4 regions of the Erwinia persicina genome follow, and region 4 is predicted to be linked to each of the others. Evidence: predicted binding sites of a transcription regulator. Region 4 holds the regulator's gene; each other region holds the start of a gene.
What was found. The regulator LexA, encoded in region 4, represses DNA repair genes until DNA is damaged. The targets are predictions, from matches to a motif close to TNCTGTATGTACATACAGNA.

Region 1: the regulator LexA is predicted to act here: its motif matches at 2,273-2,292, upstream of sulA (SOS-induced cell division inhibitor SulA).
Region 2: the regulator LexA is predicted to act here: its motif matches at 2,349-2,368, upstream of K6L24_RS12175 (metal-dependent hydrolase).
Region 3: the regulator LexA is predicted to act here: its motif matches at 1,708-1,727, upstream of K6L24_RS09485 (YebG family protein).

The regions. Positions count from the first base shown of each region.
Region 1 is NZ_CP082141.1:3,030,125-3,033,980, forward strand. Features, by position in the region: gene yccS (YccS family putative transporter) at 1-651, shown strand, start outside; gene K6L24_RS13930 (TfoX/Sxy family DNA transformation protein) at 648-1,277, opposite strand; gene K6L24_RS13935 (hypothetical protein) at 1,939-2,145, shown strand; gene sulA (SOS-induced cell division inhibitor SulA) at 2,313-2,819, shown strand; gene ompA (porin OmpA) at 3,169-3,856, shown strand, end outside.
Region 2 is NZ_CP082141.1:2,684,303-2,688,158, reverse strand. Features, by position in the region: gene K6L24_RS12180 (L-cystine transporter) at 178-1,575, opposite strand; gene K6L24_RS12175 (metal-dependent hydrolase) at 1,749-2,330, opposite strand; gene kduD (2-dehydro-3-deoxy-D-gluconate 5-dehydrogenase KduD) at 2,485-3,246, opposite strand; gene K6L24_RS12165 (MFS transporter) at 3,432-3,856, opposite strand, start outside.
Region 3 is NZ_CP082141.1:2,115,002-2,118,857, forward strand. Features, by position in the region: gene K6L24_RS09475 (bifunctional 4-hydroxy-2-oxoglutarate aldolase/2-dehydro-3-deoxy-phosphogluconate aldolase) at 1-384, shown strand, start outside; gene purT (formate-dependent phosphoribosylglycinamide formyltransferase) at 426-1,604, opposite strand; gene K6L24_RS09485 (YebG family protein) at 1,744-2,049, shown strand; gene K6L24_RS09490 (sugar phosphate isomerase/epimerase family protein) at 2,154-2,975, opposite strand; gene K6L24_RS09495 (tellurite resistance TerB family protein) at 3,176-3,829, shown strand.
Region 4 is NZ_CP082141.1:4,297,859-4,301,714, forward strand. Features, by position in the region: gene dinF (MATE family efflux transporter DinF) at 64-1,386, opposite strand; gene lexA (transcriptional repressor LexA) at 1,473-2,081, opposite strand; gene K6L24_RS19875 (diacylglycerol kinase) at 2,188-2,556, opposite strand; gene plsB (glycerol-3-phosphate 1-O-acyltransferase PlsB) at 2,684-3,856, shown strand, end outside.

The DNA.
Region 1 (3,856 bases), 1.3 Mb from region 4:
GTGCTGCTCTGCTTCAACCTTCTGGGAGAAGGTTTTGAAGTCGCCCTGCCGCGTATTGTTGATACGCTTATCGGCTGTGGCATTGCCTGGCTGGCGGTGGCATTTATCTGGCCGGACTGGCGCTTTCGCCGGCTACCTGCCGTTGCGGAACGTACGCTGAATGCAAACTGCCGTTATCTGGATGCTATTCTGGTGCAATATCACCAGGGGAAAGATAACCGCCTGGATTATCGTATTGCCCGCCGGGATGCCCACAACGGTGACGCAGAGCTGGCTTCGGTTGTTTCAAACCTCTCGGTTGAAAACAAGTCCGACCAGACGCTGAGAGAAGCGGCCTTTCGGCTTTTATGCCTTAACCACTCCTTCCTGAGTTATATTTCTGCGCTTGGCGCGCATCGGGAAAAACTGGACAGCGATGCCATGCTGCAACTGCTGGATGATGCGGCCTGTTATGTTGATGATGTGCTACATGTTGATATCGTCGATGAGGAAAAAGCCCGGCGTATGATGGACAGCCTGGCCTTGCGTATTCAGAACTACCGCGCTGATACGAACACAAAAGAGCCACTGGTATTACAGCAGGTAGGATTACTGGTGGCTCTTTTACCCGAGATAACACGCCTCAAAAAACAAATCCTGCTGCGCGGCTAGTTCTGTTCATGCCTTCTTTTTTGTTCTCGCTGCACGTTGTAATGAAACCAGGCGCGCAGCTCATCTTTGACTTCCCGGGGCAGCGCAGCGTGATGGCGTCCATCAATTGCCCCCTGTAAGGCAAATAAAACGGGTAACCCCAGATTTTCATTACAGGAACGTATCAGGAGCCAGCTGCGTTTTGCCCCCTTCTGGATTAGCATATCAACGGTAGTGATACCGACCTGCCGCAGTAACATCTCCATCCGTATACCAAGATTGGGTAAATCTTTCAGACGGCGGTTACGCTGACGTTCCTGCTGTTGTCGTCTTGCCCCTTGCAGACAAAGATGCGATAGCGCCAGCAGTTGCTCATCGTCAGACCACAGCGCCCCGTCGACACGATAATAGTTTAATTCTACCGGCACGCCCCGCTTACTCAGGCTCAATGGCTGCATTTTGCGTTCAATAATATAGGGCTGCACCTGTTCACAGGCTCGCAGGTACATCTCGCCTTCAGCGACTACGGCAAACACCGTTTTCTCAACGGCCAGACAATAGCCACCAAACTGCGTCCTGGACTGAACCTCACCCAGAGGTGCCAGTCGCTCTTTTGCTTCTGCAATTTTACGCTTTGAATTATCCATATTCTCACCTGCTATTATTTCAGAGTTAACTCACTTCACTAACGAAAACCACATAGCAAAAATAGGTAATCCTGATTACAGGTTCAATGAATATATTAATATTTCATTGTTAACATTGTAATTTTGCGAGGCATTACGAAAAACATCACTTATCAGGCTGATATAACTCACGCCATTTATTATGCTGGCCAATTGCATTCACCCATCTAAAGCCACTCTATTTATTCAATCAACCAACAAAAATAAATATTATAAAATGGCAAAGCCCACCAACTAAATAAACAGAAAATTAAAGTTATTTATTCATACTAAACAATAGGTTAAACAAAAAACCACAAACTCTGTTTGAAGAGAATGAAATAAACACCCAATTTTTATCTGCATATGAACAGTTTTTTCGCTAACGACCTTCACATAACAGTGTCAGCGCGCATAGGGTTAATAGAAAAGTTAGCCGTTCACATAATTTTATTTCTTTAAACCTGTCGATATATATCAACCGGCTTTGGCGACCAGCACATCGAGAACAGACGATACGAAACCGTGACAACGGTTGTTAATCCACACAGTTCTCCCAGCGATTTTAATTTACCCTGACGAATCATGACGAACCTGAAGGCATAGTCATCTTCACTTAGCACTGACAGATCTGAGAAAAACAATGAAAGTGAACGAAAAAACCATCGCGCTATTTTTTCTGCTTCTCGCTATAACCTCTGTTGCGCAGGGCCAGGAAGCAACTGTGGCAGATAACAGTCTCATTCATCAAAGAAATTTCCACACCCACTCAGGCATTGTTGATACGGCAGAAAACCCTGATGAGCATCGGGAAGAATCCTTCGCCCGCAGACATCATCTGACGCACTGAACAGGCAGCCCTTTAAACGATCCGCAGAGTAAATCCCCGGGATGAGGCGGTAACAGCTAAGCGGACCGTTCATTATGTGGATCGGGGAAAGCGCAAGATTAAGGTTGATCTTTGCTCACTGCGACTATACTGTATATCCATACAGTCAACTGGTGAGCGAAGACATTATGCGTACTCATTCTCTGAAATCTCAATCTGTCCGTCGTAGTCTGCACGCTACTACGCCAGCCCCCGTGGCGTCCCCTTGTGCTAACGGCCTGATCAGCGAACTGATCTACAGTGAGAATCAACCTGACATGACTCAGTTGCTGCTGTTGCCCCTGCTGCAACAACTGGGAACGCAGTCTCGCTGGCAGCTTTGGCTTACCCCACAGCAAAAACTGAGCCGTAATTGGTTGCAACGTGTCGGCCTGCCATTGGATAAAGTGATGCATTCATCGCACTCCAGCGCGATTACCACGGTAGAAGCGATGATCAAAGCGTTGCAGACGGGTAATTACAGTGTGGTTTTGGGATGGCTGGAAGAGGAGATCTCAGAAAATGATCGAATGAGATTGCAGGAAGCAGCCAGTTCGGGCCAGGCATTGGGACTCATTATGCGTACCGAAAGCAGTATTTTTCCTTCAACCAGACCATTAAATGGCCTAAGAATTCAGTCAACTTTGTATCATTAAGTAAAAATGAGATTTTTCTCTGTCTTTTTCTGGCACAGAGGCAAGATAAGCGCCTGATTATGTTATGACGCGGCGGGACAATGGGTTAGCTGCGTTCTCAGACCCCATTTGAAGCAAAGAATTCACCCTGAAATGTTAAAAATTGTGTATGAAAGCCTGTTTTTTTGCTGACCATCGTCACATCATACTTGTAAGTTTGCTGGTACGTTGTAGACTTTAGCTCGCCAGGGTGCTCAATAACCTCCATATTTTGGAAGAGTCATAATCGAGCTTCATAACCCGGCGAAGGATTAAACCAAAGAGCTAACTTAAAGCTCATTGCCTATTTGGATGATAACGAGGCGCAAAAATGAAAAAGACAGCTATCGCAATTGCAGTGGCACTGGCTGGCTTCGCTACCGTAGCGCAGGCCGCTCCTAAAGATGACACCTGGTATACCGGTGCTAAACTGGGCTGGTCTCAGTACCACGACAAAGGTTACTACGGTAACGGTTACCAAGATAACGATGGTCCATCGCATGAAAGCCAGCTTGGTGCTGGTGCGTTCGGTGGTTACCAGGCTAACCAGTACCTGGGCTTCGAGCTGGGTTACGACTGGTTAGGCCGTATGCCTAACAAAGGCAACAACGTAAACGGCGCTTTCAAAGCACAGGGCGTTCAGCTGGCAGCGAAATTAAGCTACCCAGTAATGGATGATCTGGACGTTTACACCCGTCTGGGCGGTATGGTATGGCGTGCAGACTCCACCCAGAACGCTAACGGCACTCGCATCAGCGACCACGACACCGGTGTTTCTCCACTGGCCGCGGTTGGTGTTGAATACGCAGTGACCAAAAACTGGGCAACCCGTCTGGACTACCAGTGGGTTAACAACATCGGTGACGCAGGTACCGTTGGTGCGCGTCCTGATAACTCAATGCTGAGTGTTGGCGTTTCCTACCGTTTCGGTCAGGATGATGCAGTAGCACCAGTTGTTGCTCCAGCTCCGGCTCCAGCTCCAGTTGTTGAAACCAAGCGTTTCACCCTGAAGTCTGACG
Region 2 (3,856 bases), 1.6 Mb from region 4:
CTGTGGCTGATCGGGGTGTTGCGTATTTTTTGACATGCTGATTGCTCCGGTGACCGCATTAAGACACCAGTAACTATAGAACAGTGAGCAGTATACGCCTGAGAAATGAAGGGATATGGGCGAATCAGGGAGAGAAAAAGAAACGGGCCGTCATCCTGACGGCCCGTCAGCAACGGATTAACGGTGGGCCAGTTCGGCTTCGTTATCCGCATCGGTGTTCATGATCTGGCGGTCGGTTTGCTTCAGCCACTGGCTGGTGAGCGTACCGGCCGTCATCGAACCGTTAACGTTGAGCGCGGTACGGCCCATATCAATCAGCGGTTCGATGGAGATCAGCAGCGCGACCAGCGTGACCGGCAGGCCCATCGCCGGCAGCACAATCAGCGCAGCGAAGGTGGCACCGCCGCCGACGCCGGCCACACCGGCAGAGCTGAGGGTGACAATACCGATCAGCGTCGCAATCCACATAGGATCGAACGGGTTGATGCCCACGGTGGGGGCGACCATCACCGCCAGCATCGTCGGGTACAGGCCGGCACAGCCATTCTGACCGATAGTGGCTCCAAAGGAGGCGGCGAAGCTGGCAATCGACTCAGGGATGCCCAGACGACGGGTCTGTGCTTCCACGCTCAGCGGGATGGTGGCTGCGCTGGAACGGCTGGTAAAGGCAAAGGTAATCACCGGCCACACTTTGCGGAAGAAGCGCAGCGGGTTCACGCCGTTGACCGACAGAAGCAGAGCGTGGACGGCAAACATGATGGCCAGACCGAGGTAGGAGGCCAGCACGAAGCTCCCCAGCTTAATAATGTCACTGAGGTTGGAGGTGGCAACGACTTTGGTCATCAGTGCCAGCACGCCGTAAGGGGTCAGTTTCATAATCAGACGAACCAGCTTCATCACCCAGGCCTGCAGGGTATCGATGGCTTTCAGCACGCGCTGACCTTTCTCAACATCATCCTTCAGCAGCTGCAGGGCGGCGACACCGAGGAACGCGGCAAAGATCACCACGCTGATGATTGACGTCGGACTGGCTCCGGTCAGATCGGCAAACGGATTTTTCGGCACAAACGACAGCAGCAGCTGCGGCGCGCTGAGGTCGGCCACTTTGCCGACATAATTGCTCTGAATGGCAGCCAGACGCGCGGTTTCCTGCGCACCCTGCACCAGGCCGCTGGCATTGAGACCGAACAGCCAGGTGACGAACACCCCGACCGCCGCCGCAATGGCCGTGGTGAACAGCAGTACGCCAATGGTGAGCAGGCTGATTTTGCCCAGCGATGAGGCATTGTGCAGGCGGGCAACGGCGCTGAGAATCGAGGCAAAGACCAGCGGCATCACAATCATCTGCAACAGCTGAACATACCCATTACCCACCAGGTTAAACCAGCTTACCGACTCTTTAATCACCGGGCTGTTTTCACCATAGAAGATATGCAGCGCCAGACCGAAAAGGACCCCGACCACCAGGCCAACAAGCACCTTTTTCGACAGACTCCAGCCCGTACGGCTGGCTTTGGCCACCAGCAGCAGCAGTGCAACAAACACCACCAGGTTAATAATCAGTGGAAAATTCATTCCCAATATCTCCAAAAAAATACGGACTACGTCGTAGTCATGCCTGCGGCAGTTAATTTCTGTTGCGCAGTAAGTAAACCAGTGACGGAATGGTATCAGTTACTGTTGGTGCGACCTTATATCCAAACGGAATTATTTATAATTTTTTGCTCATATTTGTTTAATAATTCATCCTATTGTTTGTTAATAAACCGTTCGATGTGATGTTGCGCTGAGTTAACCACCTGACTGGTCCAGTCTGATGCACCAAAAGGCAGCGCGCCGGGGGGGAACCAGATGGCATAACCGACCAGCGCCAGGCACAGGGTGCGTTCCAGCTGATTTCCTTTCTGGCTTCTGAGCAGGGGCAGGCGAAAGCGCCAGCGGCAGGGCCAGAGCAGTGGCACCCCGGCAGGTGTGAGCATATCGGCAACAATGTGGCTGAGATAACCCAGCACCATTCCCTGGAAGGCATCGGCCGGGATCAGCCAACTGGCAGGAAGTTTTAACTGCAGCAGGGCAACGCCACCGACAACGGCCAGCAAACTATGCGTAAAGCCCCGGTGACCAAACGCCCGCGCAATCGGGTGCGACAGCCATTTAAGCCGCTGCCCGAGAAAGGATTTGGGGTGGTCGATATCCGGTAGCAGGCAGGTGAGCAGCGTGGCCGGAATAATATGCCACCAGTCGGCGCTGGCCAGCACCGGCGTCAGTTCAGCACGCTTGGCGAAAATAGCGCTGGCAATGGCAAAAATAAGATGGCCTTCGGCCGTCATGGGGATACCTGGCTACATAACTGTCAATGCATCCAGTATAGGGAATATATACAGTAGAATAAATATGTGACGCTGTAACGAAAGATAAATAAAGTGTTATTGATCGTAAGCGGTACGGAGAGGGGCTTTTTTCCCTCCCGTACAGACAGAGCGCTCAACGCGCCAGCCAGCCGCCATCTACTGCCAGAGTGAAGCCATTGACGTAGTCCGAGGCGGAAGAGGCGAGAAACACCACAGGCCCCATCATATCACTGCCCTGGCCCCAGCGCCCGGCAGGTATGCGCGCCAGGATCTGCTGATTGCGTTCTTCATCATCGCGCAGCTGTTCAGTGTTATTGGTGGCCATATAGCCAGGAGCAATGGCGTTAACGTTAATCCCGTGCGCTGCCCATTCATTGGCCATCAGGCGCGTCAGCCCGAGTACGGCGGTTTTCGATGCAGTATAGGAAGGGACGCGAATACCGCCCTGATATGACAGCATGGAGGCGATATTGATGATTTTACCGCCATGTCCCTGCTGGATAAAACGACGGGCGACCCGCTGCGACAGAAAAAACAGTGTCTTACTGTTAATATTCATCACCTCATCCCAGTCAGTCTCACTGAAGTCGATCGCGTCTGCCCGGCGAATGATCCCGGCATTGTTGACCAGAATATCCAGCCTGGGGAAAGCGGCCAGCGCCTGCGCCATCACCCCGTCAATACAGCGGCTGTCGGACAGATCGGCCGTAATACTGACGAAACGTCGTCCGGTCGCGGCGACTTTCTCTGCCGTTTCGCTGGCAGTGGAGCGATTGACGCCAATAATATCGCACCCTGCCTGGGCCAGACCCAGCGCCATTCCCTGGCCGAGACCGGTATTGCAGCCGGTGATCATGGCCACTTTGCCTTCAAGATTAAATGCGTTGAGGATCATCCTGGCTTCCTTATAGGTAAGTGGGCACGCGCAGTGAAAACAGCAGAACGTGATCGCGCGGGCCGGTTCAGGAAGCATAAGCAGATGGAGAAAGGATTACAACAAAAATGAAACGATGTTTTATTATTTTTAACATGGCCTGTCGAAAATCGTCAGAAGGCGAGGGCAGCACTTCGCCTTCGCGCTCAGACGGCGTCCCTGTTCTTTTGTGCTGCCAGGGCGAAGCCGGCTGATGCAAGCAGTAAACCTGCGCCCAGCACGACAGGGCTCCACCAGCCTGAGGCATCAAACAGGATGCCGCCCAGTCCGGCGCCGGCGGTAATGGCCAACTGGATGGTGGCCACCATCAGCCCACCGCCGGTTTCGGCATTCTCTGCCAGCGCTTTGCTGAGCCAGACACCCCAGACGATTGGGGCCGGTGTGGCGATCAGGCCCCAGAGGGCGAGAAGCACACTGACGGGAACCATCGCGTCAGCCAGCACAATCAGCAACAGGGCGATCAGGGCCATGGCAAGCGGAATGCCCGCCAGCCAGGCGTAGAGCCCGTGCTTAAGCAAGGGGCCCATCAGCCACGTACCGACGAGACCGAATCCCCCCAGGGCGAACAGCA
Region 3 (3,856 bases), 2.2 Mb from region 4:
GGGGCGCAGTTTATTATCAGTCCGGGCCTGACGGAGCCGCTGCTCCGGGCCGCTTTAGACGGTTCTGTTCCGCTGATCCCCGGCATCAGTACCGTATCTGAACTGATGACCGGTCTTGATTACGGTCTGCGTGAGTTTAAATTCTTCCCGGCGGAAGCCAACGGCGGAGTGAAAGCCTTGCAGGCTATTGGCGGTCCGTTCCCGCAGGTGCGTTTCTGCCCGACGGGCGGCATCTCACCGGCCAACTACCGTGACTATCTGGCGCTGAACAGCGTGCTGTGTATTGGCGGATCCTGGCTGGTGCCCGCCGATGCGCTGGAAGCCGGCGACTATGACCGCATTACCCGCCTGGCGCAGGAAGCGGTGGCAGGCGCCACGCGTTGAGTCAGCAGGGGCGGTTAATCCGCCCCTGAAGCGTGTGCGGATTAACCGATGACGTTGACGCTGGCAGCGGCACGAATGGCGCGCTGTATTGCATCATCAATGTCGCTGCCGGTTGCCAGCGCCACGCCCATCCGACGCTTACCCTGAATCTCTGGCTTACCGAACAGGCGCAGCTGTAACCCTGCACCCAGTGCGGCAGAGAGATTGGCAAACTGCACGTTGCTGCTGTTCAGTTCTGGCAGGATCACCGCAGAGGCCGCCGGGCCGTACTGGCGAATACCGCCGATGGGCAGGCCGAGGAAGGCGCGCACGTGCAGGGCAAATTCGGACACGTCCTGCGAGATCAGTGTCACCATGCCGGTATCGTGCGGGCGGGGCGACACTTCACTGAACACCACGTCATCACCGCAGACAAAAAGCTCAACGCCAAACAGACCGCGTCCGCCCAGGGCATCCACCACCTTGCGCGCAATATCCTGTGCGCGCTGCAGGGCGAGATCGCTCATCTGCTGGGGCTGCCAGGACTCCCGGTAGTCACCGTCTTCCTGGCGATGGCCGATGGGCGCACAGAAATGGATGCCGTCCACCGCGCTGATAGTCAGCAGAGTAATTTCAAAATCAAACTTCACCACGCCCTCGACGATCACGCGTCCGGCACCGGCACGGCCACCCTGTTGGGCATAATCCCAGGCGGCATCCAGCTGGGAAGCGTCACGAATAAAGCTCTGACCTTTGCCGGACGAACTCATTACCGGTTTAACGATGCACGGCAGGCCAATTTCTTCTGCTGCCGTCAGGAAGGCCTCGCGGCTGTCGGCGAAACGGTAGCTGGAGGTCGGTAGCGCCAGCTCTTCCGCTGCCAGACGGCGGATGCCTTCACGGTTCATGGTCAGCTTAGCCGCACGGGCGGTGGGCACAACGTGTTGACCCTGCTTTTCCAGTTCAACCAGCATATCGGTAGCGATAGCCTCAATCTCCGGCACCACGAAGTGGGGTTTTTCCCGGGCGATAAGTGCGGCCAGCGCGGCACCATCCAGCATATTGATCACATGGCTGCGGTGGGCAACGTGCATGGCCGGAGCGTCGGCATAGCGATCCACGGCAATCACTTCCACACCCAGACGCTGGCATTCCAGCGCCACTTCTTTCCCCAGCTCACCCGATCCTAACAGCATTACACGTGTGGCTTCAGGGCGTAGCGCCGTTCCAAGAGTTGTCATAATCGATACCTGAATGGATTGAAAAAATCGGCCGCAGTATAAACGAAAACGTTTGCGTACGCATCCCGCAGTTTAGGGTTGAGTCAGAAAAGCGGCGCTGATATACTGTATAAAAATACAGTTAAACAGGACGGAAATCATGGCTGTTGAAATCAAGTACGTTGTCGTCAGAAAAGGTGAGGAAAAGATGACATTTGCCAGCAAAAAAGAAGCGGATGCTTACGACAAGATGCTCGACCTGGCAGAAGTCTTCGCCGACTGGCTAATCGCCAGCAAGCTGGAAATGGAAGAGCAGCAGGGCGAAGCGCTGGGCCTGTTTATGGCAGAAAACAAAGATGCCCTGCAGCAAATATTGCGTAGCGGAAAGCTGCCGGAAGACAATTCCGTTGCCGGTGACAGTGAAGAGAATGCCGAAGGCAAGCTGCGGGCGGTTAAATCGGCCTGATTCGCCCATGACATCAAATCTATCCCTGTACAGTGGCTGACTTTATTTCGGTCAGCCTCCCTGACGTTATTTTCCGCTGCCCGCCAGTGCCGAACGAAAGCCCGTTACCCTTCCTGCAGTAAATTCTGTAACGATGCCATCGCCGCGTCTGCCGTCTGCGCCGGACAGGCCGCCTGACGGGCATCGTTAAACACCTCCAGCCCCAGCGGCCCCTGATAGCCGATCTGCTGCAAATGCTGCAATAACGCCTTCAGGGGGTAGTGTCCTTCACCGGGTAACAGGCGCTGATGACGGGCGGTATCGACCAGCTGTTGCGCATCCGGCTGCCAGTCCAGGTCTGAGAGCTGCACCAGAAAGATCCTGTCTGCCGGAATTCCCGCAAGATCTGCCAGAGTTCTCTGCCGCACAAACAGGTGAAACGCATCCACCACCAGCCCCAGATTCTCGGCGTCAATCTGCCGCACGCGCTGCCATGCTTCGGCGGGATTAGTGACGTGACGACTCCAGGCCATCGCTTCATAGGCGATACGCAGGTCATGCTCCGCCGCCTGCCGGACCAGCCAGCGCAAATCCTCGTCAATGCGCTCTTCGCAACTCAGTGGGTGTGTCGAGGCGGGGACCAGCAGCGTCGTGGCACCGAGATGCTGCGCCGTCTTCATCATCGTCAGTGCTTCCCGACGCTTATCATCGCGCAGGCCGTCAGGGGCACCGTCAAAATCCAGGAGGACCTGATAGTCTGTCAGCCCCAGCGACAGCGCCTGGCACAAATCAGCCAGTGCAGGGGTCCCTCCGGCCGCATGGTCCACGTCCTGTTGCCACAGTTCCACCTGGTCAAAGCCGGCCAGGGCCGCCGCCCGCAGTTTCTCTTCGCTGCTGCCACCAAGCAGGATGGTATTAATAAATAACGGGTTTGCTGTAAATGCCATGGTTACCGTTTCTCCTCTGCGGTTGATGCCGTTTCAGGGTAGGTGCATTCGACTGTTTTAACAAACCTTACGCCTGCCAGGGGACAGACGTGGCGGAATGAGTCCGTAATAACCGGAAATTTTACAGCCTTTGCATCGTTTGACGTTTCCTGACGTGGGCTGTTCTATTGTGGTGTTTTAGGGCAAAAAAGGACTGACTTATGAGTAACTGGCTGCAACAGATTCAGACGGTATTAGGTAAAACAGGCAAATCTTCCGGCGGCGGCGAAGGGCTGAGTAAAATGCTGGCACCCGGAGCGCTAGGGGGGCTGGCTGGTTTGTTGATTGCCAGCAAATCCTCACGCAACCTGCTGATGAAGTATGGCAAAAATGCCGTCATCATCGGTGGCGGCGCTGCTGCAGGTGCACTGCTGTGGAATAAGTACAAGCAGCGCGTCAGTGAAACGCATCAGGATCAGCCTGGTTTCGGCCAGCAGAGTTCTCCCGTTGATCGCCGGGCTGAGCGACTGATCGAGGCGCTGGTGTTCGCCGCCAAAAGCGATGGGCATATCGACAGCGATGAACGTAAAGCCATTGATGAACATATCCATCAGTCCGGGCTGGGGGCGCAGGGTGAACAGCTGGTGCAGCGCGCCATCGATTCTCCGCTCGATCCACAGAAGCTGGCCGTGGACGTGAAAAATGAAGAAGAGGCGCTCGAGGTCTATTTCCTCAGCAATCTGGTGATCGACGTTGACCATTTTATGGAGCGCAGCTATCTGCAGGCGCTGGGTGATGCGTTGAAAATTCCACAGGATGTGCGTGAGTCGATTGAAACTGACATTCGCGCCGAGAAACAAAAACTCCCCGCCTGATCCGGACGCGGACGGTTAACGTCGTCC
Region 4 (3,856 bases):
AACACCCTAAAAAAACAGCCAAATCAGCGAGCTAGCGAAGCGGTACTTACGTAAGTAAATGTTTCAGGGAATAAACCATGTGCCGTGACGCCAGTGCCGCCGCCAGATCGCCCACAGCGTCACGCCGCGCAGTAGGAGAAATAACGTAATCGCCAGCCACAGGCCGTGATTGCCCAGCCAGGGGACGCTGCACAGCGTCAGTCCGAAACCCAGCGCGGCGACGGCCATACTGTTACGCATCTCGCTGGCGCGGGTCGCGCCAATAAACATTCCATCCAGCAGATAGCAGCCTACTCCCGCCAGTGGCATCAACACCTGCCACCATAAATACTGGTCGGCAAGCTGGCGCAGCGGTTCAAGGGAGGTCAGTAGCGCAACAATGTGCTCACCCGCCAGGGCATAAAGCAGGGAGAACCCCAGCGCAACGACCAGAGACTGACGGCAGGCAGCGTGCCACACGCTCAGTAACTGCTGGCTGTTGCGTGCACCATACGCTTCACCGGAACAGGCCTCCACCGCATAGGCAAAGCCGTCCAGCGCGTAGGCGGTGAAGGTAAGAAACATCAGCAGTACGGCATTGACCGCCACGATGTCATTACCCAGGCGCGCGCCAACGAGGGTCAGCGAGGCGAAGCAGATCTGCAACAGGAGCGAACGCAGCATGATGTCGCGGTTCAGACGCAGCAGTCGCGACACATCTCCCCGCCAGGCCCTTAACATCAGACGCAGTGACAGGCCCCGCATCACCATAACCCGCCATACCAGCAGCAGGCCGACGATCAGACTGGTGTATTCCGCGATTACCGTTGCCGCTGCGGCCCCCTGCACGCCCCACTTCAGCCCGATGACAAACCAGAGGTCGAGCACGATATTCACCAGATTACCGACGACCAGCAGGATGACCGGTGCCCGGGCATACTGCACACCAAGCAGCCAGCCCAGCAGCACCAGATTTGCCAGCGTCGCCGGCGCACTGAGCCAGCGTATCTGCATAAACAGTGCGGCCTGATGCAGGACGTCGTCACTGCCGCCCGTTATCCCCAGCGCCAGATGCGTGATCGGCTGCTTCAGGACAATAAACAGCAGCCCGGCAGAAACGGCCAGCAGCAGCGGCTGCATCAGCGCACGCGCCAGGGCCTGTTTATCGTTAGCGCCAAAGGCCTGTGCCGTCAGCCCGGTGGTGCTCATGCGTAAAAACAGCAACAGCATAAACAGGAAACTGGTAATGGTCGTGCCAATCGCGACACCGCCCAGATAAGTGGGGCTGTCCAGATGGCCAATCACGGCCGTATCGACCAGGCCTAGCAGAGGCACGGTGATATTAGAGAGGATCATCGGCAGCGCGAGCCGCCAGAGGCTTTTATCTGCGGGGGTCAGCAGTGTCATCAGAGTCCATCAGCGGAAAACCCTCACTGACGATGCTGCGCGCCGCTTAAGCAGCACACAGCATTTAGCGGGGAGTGAAGTACCGGTTACAGCCAGTTGCCGTTGCGGATCACACCGACAGCCAGGCCTTCAATCGTCAGTGTCTGCTGACGCAGGTCAACGATGATCGGTTTGAAATCCGGGTTTTCGGGCAGCAGCTGCACCGTATTCCCCTGCCTTTTCAGGCGTTTTACCGTCACTTCGTCGTCAATGCGCGCCACCACGACCTGGCCATTACGCACATCTTCCGTTTTATGCACGGCTAACAGGTCGCCGTCCATAATACCGATGTCTTTCATCGACATTCCGCTAACACGCAGCAGGAAGTCTGCGCCGGGTTTAAAGAGGTCAGGGTCAACCTTATAGTGGCCTTCAATATGCTGTTCTGCCAGCAAAGGTTCACCTGCTGCCACGCGACCAATCAGTGGAAGACCGTCTTCTTCTTCCATCATCAGGCGAATACCGCGCGAAGCGCCGGATACGATCTCAATTACGCCCTTACGCGCTAACGCCTTCAGGTGTTCTTCAGCCGCATTCGGGGAACGGAAACCGAGCTGCGCAGCAATCTCCGCGCGCGTTGGTGGCATGCCGGTTTGATTAATGTGGTCGCGAATCAGGTCATAGACCTGCTGCTGCCTTGCCGTTAGTGCTTTCATCCCGCCCCCTGGTTGTTTATACAGTCGACTGTGAGTATATACAGGTATTTAGACATTGAAAACCTAAAGTTGGGCGAAATACCGTTTGTGGCGATTTTTGGAAAACTCATCGCAAATGCGGCACTAACAGCATGATCCAGACAAACATTGCCAGCAAGATAGCCAACAGCACCGCCGCTGACCCCATATCTTTCGCCCGCCCGGCCAGCGGATGAATTTCACTGCCGATACGGTCAACGACGGCTTCGATGGCGCTGTTGAGGATTTCCACAATAATCACCATCACCACCGACCCTATCAGCAACACCCGGGTAACCGCATCGACGTCCAGCCAGACGGCGATGGCAATAGCGATAATGGCCGCCACGGCTTCCTGGCGAAAGGCCGCTTCATGCTGCCATGCCGCGCGGATGCCTTTCCACGAGTAGCCAGCCGCTTTTATGATTCGTGTCAGTCCAGTGACATTATTTGCCATAATCAGGGAACCCTTTGAGAAGTTTAACGTCAATGAGTGGAACTACAGGTTTTTCAACACCACAGATTCTGTTGGCGCTTTCTGGTATGCTTGCGGCGCTTTGCTAACAAGAGGCTTCATGTTATCTATGTCAGGTTGGCGTAATTTATATTATAACTTATTGAATCTGCCAGTTAAATTACTGGTAAAAAGTAAGGCAATCCCGGCTGAACCGGTTGCCGAACTCGGGCTTGATACGTCGCGCCCTATTATGTATGTGCTGCCTTATGATTCAAAGGCGGATCTCCTTGCCCTGCGTGAGCAGTGTCGCAAACAGGACCTTCCCGATCCCCTGGAACCGCTGGAGATTGACGGCACAGTTCTGCCCCGCCATGTGTTTATCCATGATGGCCCACGCGTTTTCCCGTATTTTGTGCCGAATCTGCAGTCGGTCAAGCTGTTCCACGAATATCTCGACCTGCACCGTAATCATCCCGAACTGGATGTGCAGATGGTGCCGGTATCGGTGATGTTTGGCCGTGCCCCTGGCCGCGAAGTTCAGGGTGACGATCAGCCGCACCTGCGAATGCTGAACGGCATTCAGAAATTCTTTGCGGTGCTCTGGCTGGGCCGCGACAGCTTCGTGCGCTTCTCGCCGATGGTATCTCTGCGCCATATGGCGACTGAACACGGCACCGATAAAATCATTGCCCAGAAGCTGGCACGCGTCGCCAGGATGCACTTCGCCCGCCAGCGTCTGGCCGCCGTCGGCCCACGCCTGCCGGTGCGTCAGGATCTGTTCAACAAGCTGCTGCAGTCCAAGGCTATCGCCAAAGCGGTAGAGGATGAGGCACGCAGCAAAAAGATCTCCCATGAAAAAGCCCAGCAGAATGCCGTTGAGCTGATGGAAGAGATCGCCGCTGACTTCTCTTACGAAGCGATTCGCCTGACCGACCGCATTATGGGCTGGACCTGGAGCAAATTATACCAGGGAATTAATGTTAACGGCGGTGAACGCGTGCGCCAGCTGGCGCAGGACGGGCATGAAATTGTCTATGTTCCCTGTCACCGCAGCCACATGGATTACCTGCTTCTCTCCTACGTGCTTTATCACCAGGGACTGGTGCCGCCGCATATCGCAGCCGGCATCAATCTGAACTTCTGGCCTGCCGGCCCGATCTTCCGCCGCCTGGGCGCCTTCTTTATCCGGCGAACCTTTAAGGGCAACAAGCTTTACTCCACGGTGTTCCGCGAATACCTGGGTGAACTGTTCACCCGTGGCTATTCCGTTGAGTACTTTGTGGAAGGGGGCCGTTCACGT